Linked DNA regions of Tunicatimonas pelagia. The protein of the gene in region 1 binds, or shares a complex with, the protein of each later gene. Links are inferred from orthologs where the notes say so. Each region holds a gene or a part of one and is shown on either strand. Other genes may lie near its edges.

Region 1 (3,195 bases):
TTGGCCACGCTACCAGCTAGGCGGACTAGCAAGCTGGCTCTCATATTCTCTTAACCAAAACCAAACTCTGCTAATACGTCCGTCTGCATGATCCACCCTACTATACTCTCGTCCGAAATTGTAACCCTAGAAAGGAAAATCGAGCTACTTCTTGATAAGCACACAGCATTGCAGGAAGAATTGTCCCGAGTAAAACAAGAGAACGAAGAACTGAAGCTGGCGCTCACTTCTAAAGAAGAAGAATTAACGCATTTTAAAAAATCAATTAAAATCAGTAAACTTGCTCAGTTGACAGTAGCTGATCACAGCGAAACTACTGAAGTAAAGCGTACTATTAACGAGTACATCAAGAAAATTGATAAATGCATTGCTCATTTGAGCCAGTAAAGCACATTTTCATGGAGGCACTTTCCATAAAAATAAAAATTGGGGACCGAGAGTATCCTATGCGGGTTGAGCCCGAAGATGAAGAACGTATCCGGCAAGCGAGCCGAATGCTGAACGAACAGATTCAGCACTACCGCCAGAGCTATAATACTACTGATAAGCAAGATCTGCTGGCAGTAGTGGCCTTTGATGCGTTTTTAGAAAAGTTAGCGTACCAAACCCAGCAAGCTGAAACGGAAAAGGTGATCGCTGATAAGATCGGTCGTTTAAACCGACTTATTAGCCAAGCCATATCGTAGTGCTAAATGTAGGCAGCCTCTAGTGCTGTTTAACGTGCATACCCTTCGTTAATACTCGCTCATCGGCAGTGTAGTTAGGCTACTGTCTGTAGTATCCACATCTAACTATATCATCATGGGTGAATCAACCATAATTTTACTTGTCGCCGTAATTGCGGCCCTAGGGGCAGGGTTCTTCATCGGCTTACTGGTATCCAAGCGGAAAACCGATACGCAGGAAAAACAGCTTAAGGATCGAGAAGCTGCCCTCAAACAACAAGAAACTACCGTGCAGGCCAAAGCCGATATTATTATCAAAGATGCGAAAAGCAAGGCCGAGTCTATTAAGAAAGAAAGAATCTACGAAGCCAAAGAAAAGTTTCTGAAGCTAAAATCAGAATTTGAGGAAGAATCCAATCGAAAAAAGAATATCCTAATTACTAACGAAAACAAACTTAAGCAGCGGGAAACTCGGCTCAACGAGCAAGCGGAAAAACTGCGTGGTCAGGAAAATAAGCTAAAGGAAAAGGCAGAAGGCCTGGAAACCCAGCTGGAAGTTACCCGCAAAAAGCAAAGTGAGTTAGAAAAAGTGCATCAGCAGAAGGTGGCCATTCTGGAGAAAGTATCTGGATTATCAGCGGACGAAGCCAAACAGCAACTTATAAAAAGCCTAGAAGATGAGGCAAACACGCAGGCTACAGCACTCATCAAAAATATTATTGAGGAGGCCAAACTTACCGCTACCAAAGACGCTAAAAAAGTAGTGCTAGATACCATTCAGCGTACTGCTACCGAACACGCTATCGAAAATTGTGTATCCGTATTCAATATTGAAAGCGACGATGTAAAAGGAAAAGTAATTGGTCGGGAAGGGCGTAACATCCGAGCCTTAGAAGCCTCTACCGGGGTAGAAATTATTGTAGATGATACTCCCGAAGCCATCATTATTTCTGGTTTCGATCCGGTGCGCCGGGAGATCGCCCGCCTTTCCTTACACCGATTGGTGATTGATGGTCGTATTCATCCTGCCCGTATTGAGGAGGTGGTTGCTAAAACAACCAAAAACATTGAAGAAGAAATTATTGAGACCGGCGAACGCACAGTAATTGATCTGGGAATTCACGGCTTACATCCTGAGCTGATTAAGATGATCGGGCGAATGCGCTTCCGCTCGTCTTACGGACAGAACTTGCTACAGCACTCCCGTGAGGTATCCAACCTCTGCGCTACTATGGCTTCTGAACTAGGAATCAATCCTAAACTAGCCAAGCGAGCGGGCTTGCTGCACGACATCGGAAAAGTATGGCCTGAAGAACCAGAGTTACCCCATGCTTTGCTCGGGATGAAGCTAACCGAAAAGTACGGCGAGCACCCCGATGTGTGCAATGCCGTAGGCGCGCACCACGATGAAATAGAGATGACTGCCATTATATCTCCGATTATTCAATCTTGCGATGCTATCTCGGGTTCTCGCCCCGGGGCTCGGCGCGAAATTGTTGATTCCTACATTCAGCGACTTAAAGATTTAGAGTCGCTAGGCTTAGAATTTGATGGGGTAAGTAAATGCTACGCCATTCAGGCCGGAAGGGAGCTGCGGGTAATTGTAGATGCTGATAATGTAACTGATGACCAAGCAGGCAACCTTTCGTTTGAGATCTCTCGTAAGATTGAAAAAGATATGCAGTACCCTGGGCAAGTGAAAGTAACCGTAATTAGAGAGATGCGCTCGGTGAGCTTTGCGAAATAGAATCATTTAGAGACCAAAAAAGGCAAGTTTCTGTATCACCGATTAGATTACAGAAACTTGCCTCACTTGAATGTTAGATAAGGATAAATCTACGACAAAGCCTCCGCCATTTTCTCGCCAATGGTAGCCGGAGATTCTACTACAATTAGGCCACATTCGCGCATCACGCGCATTTTAGCTTCGGCAGTATCTTCTTCACCACCAATAATAGCTCCGGCGTGACCCATCCGGCGACCGGGAGGAGCGGTTTGTCCGGCAATAAAGCCGACCACTGGTTTTTTATTTCCGTTTTCCTGAATCCAGCGAGCAGCCTGCGGTTCGTACTGTCCGCCAATTTCTCCGATCATTACGATGCCGTCGGTGTCTGGGTCGTTCATGAGTAGTTCTACAGCCTCTTTGGTAGAAGTTCCAATAATTGGGTCACCCCCGATGCCAATTGCCGTAGAAACACCCAATCCGGCTTTTACCACCTGATCGGCTGCTTCGTAAGTAAGCGTTCCCGATTTAGATACGATTCCGACCTTACCGGGCTTAAATACAAAACCAGGCATAATACCCACCTTGGCTTCGCCGGGAGTAATTACCCCGGGGCAGTTGGGGCCAACCAGCCGTACGCCCTCTTTTTGCTTTAGGTAGTGCTTAGCTACCATCATGTCCTTCACGGGAATTCCTTCGGTAATTGCGATGATTACCTCAATACCGGCATCGGCTGATTCCATGATGGCATCGGCGGCAAAGGCCGGGGGTACAAATATGATGGATACATTGGCCTGCTTTTCGGCT
Region 2 (3,227 bases), 4.2 Mb from region 1 along the record:
ATACGGCTATTTCTTCCTAAAATAGTGTGGGTATGTTTCTCCAACTGTCCGTGGTTAGCAATGGCTCGACATCGCTCAGCCAATGCATTATTATTGGTCGCAATAGCTCCGCCATCTCCCACTGCTCCCAGATTTTTAGTTGGATAGAAACTGAAAATTCCGACCTCTCCCCAGCACCCTACTTTTTTGGTGTCCACACTAGCCCCGTGTGCCTGAGCACAGTCTTCCAAAACTTTCAATCCGTGCGAATCTGCTAAACCTGTAAGCTGCTTCATGTCTACTGGGTTTCCGTACAAATGAATTGGTACAATGGCTTTGGTTCTTGCGCCGATTTTTTCTGAGAGTTTCTGTAAATCAATATTGAAAGTATTTGGATGGTTATCTACCAATACGGGAGTAGCTCCCAATAATCGGATAGCTTCAGCTGCCGACATCCAACCATTAGCGGGAATAATTATTTCGTCTCCGGGCTGAATACGCCACGCTCTCAGCACAATCTCTAGGGCGTCGGTAGCATTCGCACAACTAACTACATTGCATACACCTAGATAGTCGGCAAATTTAGTTTCAAAGCTTTGAATTGCTTCACCTCCCATCAATCGATTAGAAGAGATTAAATGATTCAGGGCGGCTTGCATATCCGCAAGAATTGGCTCGTGCTGCCTTCGGAGATTTACGAATGGAATTTGCATAGGAAAATGAAGATAAGGCTTTTACTTTGTCGAAAAAACTAACAAATTTACACCAACAACACATTAGCTCCGTTAGGCCTTTTGATTAGCCACCGAACTTTGCATAACTTAAGTAAAGTTTCAAGATAATTGGTAAACCACTAAATATTCCCCCAACATTATTTTCTTTCTCCGGCGTTGATTCGCTTAATTTGCAAATTAACTTCTAATCATATTTATGAAGAAGATCGCAGTACTAACTTCAGGAGGAGATTCTCCTGGCATGAACGCTTGTATCCGGGCCGTAATTCGGGGAGCGATCTACCACGGAGTAGAAGCCTATGGCATTAAATATGGCTACAATGGGCTTATTGAAGGTGACATCTACAAAATGAAGTCCTACTCAGTTAGCAATATCATTCAGCGAGGTGGCACCATTCTTAAATCGGCGCGTAGTAATGAGTTTCGTACTCCTGAAGGTCGCAAGAAAGCTTTTTACCAGTTGCAACGACGCGGTATTGAAGGCTTAGTGGTGATTGGAGGCGATGGTACATTCACCGGAGCAAATATCTTTTGTCAAGAATACGGAGTACCCGTGGTGGGTGCGCCCGGCACCATTGATAATGATCTGTACGGAACCGACTTTACTATCGGTTTTGATACGGCGGTGAACACCGCCCTCAATGCTATTGATAATATTCGGGATACGGCTAACTCGCACGACCGCATTTTCTTTATTGAGGTAATGGGACGCGACTCAGGGTATATTGCAATTGAATCAGGGATTGGTGGCGGTGCCGAACTAATTATGGTGCCCGAAACCAGCACGTCTATTGAAGATGTGATTCATACCTTGGGGCAGGGACGTAATCACGAAAAAACCTCTTCTATTGTAGTAGTAGCCGAAGGTGATGAGGAAGGTGGGGCAATTGAAGTGGCTGCGAAAGTGAAGGAGCGTTTGAATGATAAGGATTTTAAAGTCTCTATTCTGGGTCATATTCAACGGGGCGGTGCTCCTACGGCGATGGATCGTATTTTGGCCAGTCGGCTGGGTTTAGCAGCTGTAGAGGGACTGTTGAACGGTAAACGTAGCATGATGGCCGGGGTAATCAATAACCGAATTGTTTATACTGAGTTTAAAGAGTGTATCAATACTTCTAAACCACTGGAGCAGGATATGCTGCGGATGGTGAAGATTTTAAGTATTTAAATATTGTGTTTAGGTGTTCATGGTTATGATGTTATAGTTCTTAGTTGAATTGTGGGTTCTGAGTTCAAAGTACAGCGCTCTGGGTTCAATACCATACTAAGTACTATAACACCAAGCACTATAACACGAATACTTGAACACCTGAACACATCAAAATACACCAAAACAAACTCCTATGGGATTTCTACCCATCATATTGGCAATTGTCGGATTCCTTTTTCTGTGGGGCATTGTTAACTATCACTCGCTAAAAACCCGAAAAAAAGAGGTAGAAGAAGCTGCCGAGTTGGTGTTTCGTTACGCAGCACTTCGACAAAATATTATTATTCAACTATCAAATATTGAGGGTAACGATGACTCATTAAGTACGCTGCTTCACCGGATAGTGCAGTCTTTTCATCCGATAGATAAAAATACTACCACGGCTACCGAAATTGTGGCCTCGGGGCAACAGCTCTCCCAACAAGTCGATGAACTCCCTGATCAGTTAGGTAAGCATAAAGTGTACCGTAGCAGTATCGAGCAATTGCAAAAAGCTGATCTTGCCTACCGAATAGCTGCCAATCGCTATTCATTAAAACTAGAGCAGTACTTAGGTTTGGTAACTAAACCACCTTCTAAGTTTGTAGCAGCCCTATTTGGTTTTTCCCGTAACGATATTCAACTACCGGAAGAAGAGGTGGTTACCTCCTGAACTTCATCAATAAATTTTTTTCGGTCTAGCTCCCCTAACAAAGAGGCATAAGGGCGCAACCCTGATACTTCATCGAATATCTGCTTTAGCACCGCCGTAAGCGGAATGAATAAAATCATCCCAGGAATTCCCCAGATTAAGTTTCCGATGAAGATCGCTAGCAGCGTAAACATCGGGTTGATCCTTACCTTATTACCAACAATACTAGGGGTAATTAAATAACTCTCTATAGTTTGAATCACGGTGAAATAAAGAATAACCCACACCCCCGCCAGCGCTGAGTTATTAATCACTACTGTAAACATTGCCGGAATTATTGATCCAACCATCGGTCCAATAAACGGGACTACATTTAGCAGAGCCGAAAAAATACCGAAGAATAAAGCATTGGGAACGCCCAGTATCCATAATGCGATGCTATTGCAAACGGCAAGAATCAAAATCACTTGAAAAATACCAACTAAATAGTTTCTTACTACTTTTTCAATTTTTAGCAGAAGACGACGCATACTGCTACCATTCTCCTCAAACAGATACACTCCAAAGTCCCGAATATCTTTACGATACATCAGGAAGAGTACCACAAAAACCGATAAAAAAAGAATTGTTATCAGACTGGTAGCTACCAGTACTAGTAAAGTACCAATGGCAC

Evidence for each region.
Region 2: rny (region 1) and pfkA share a complex: the UniProt entries of both Bacillus subtilis proteins name them as parts of the possible RNA degradosome complex. The link is inferred for Tunicatimonas pelagia from one-to-one orthologs.

Annotation. Positions count from the first base shown.
Region 1 is NZ_CP120683.1:2,893,480-2,896,674, forward strand. Bases 244-3,106 are described here. They hold rny (ribonuclease Y), read left to right. Parts: upstream 244-801; coding sequence 802-2,412; downstream 2,413-3,106. Other genes in these bases: P0M28_RS12230 (hypothetical protein), read left to right, coding at 244-387; P0M28_RS12235 (cell division protein ZapA), read left to right, coding at 399-686; sucD (succinate--CoA ligase subunit alpha), read right to left, coding at 2,502-3,106. Outside these bases: more of P0M28_RS12230, read left to right, coding at 88-243; more of sucD, read right to left, coding at 3,107-3,195. UniProt on the Bacillus subtilis protein: Endoribonuclease that initiates mRNA decay. Initiates the decay of all SAM-dependent riboswitches, such as yitJ riboswitch. Involved in processing of the gapA operon mRNA, it cleaves between cggR and gapA.
Region 2 is NZ_CP120683.1:7,045,706-7,048,932, forward strand. What follows is about bases 1-2,895. They hold pfkA (6-phosphofructokinase), read left to right. Parts: upstream 1-909; coding sequence 910-1,881; downstream 1,882-2,895. Other genes in these bases: P0M28_RS29865 (DegT/DnrJ/EryC1/StrS family aminotransferase), read right to left, coding at 1-692; P0M28_RS29875 (hypothetical protein), read left to right, coding at 2,057-2,575; P0M28_RS29880 (AI-2E family transporter), read right to left, coding at 2,542-2,895. In the rest of the region: more of P0M28_RS29880, read right to left, coding at 2,896-3,227. UniProt on the Bacillus subtilis protein: Catalyzes the phosphorylation of D-fructose 6-phosphate to fructose 1,6-bisphosphate by ATP, the first committing step of glycolysis.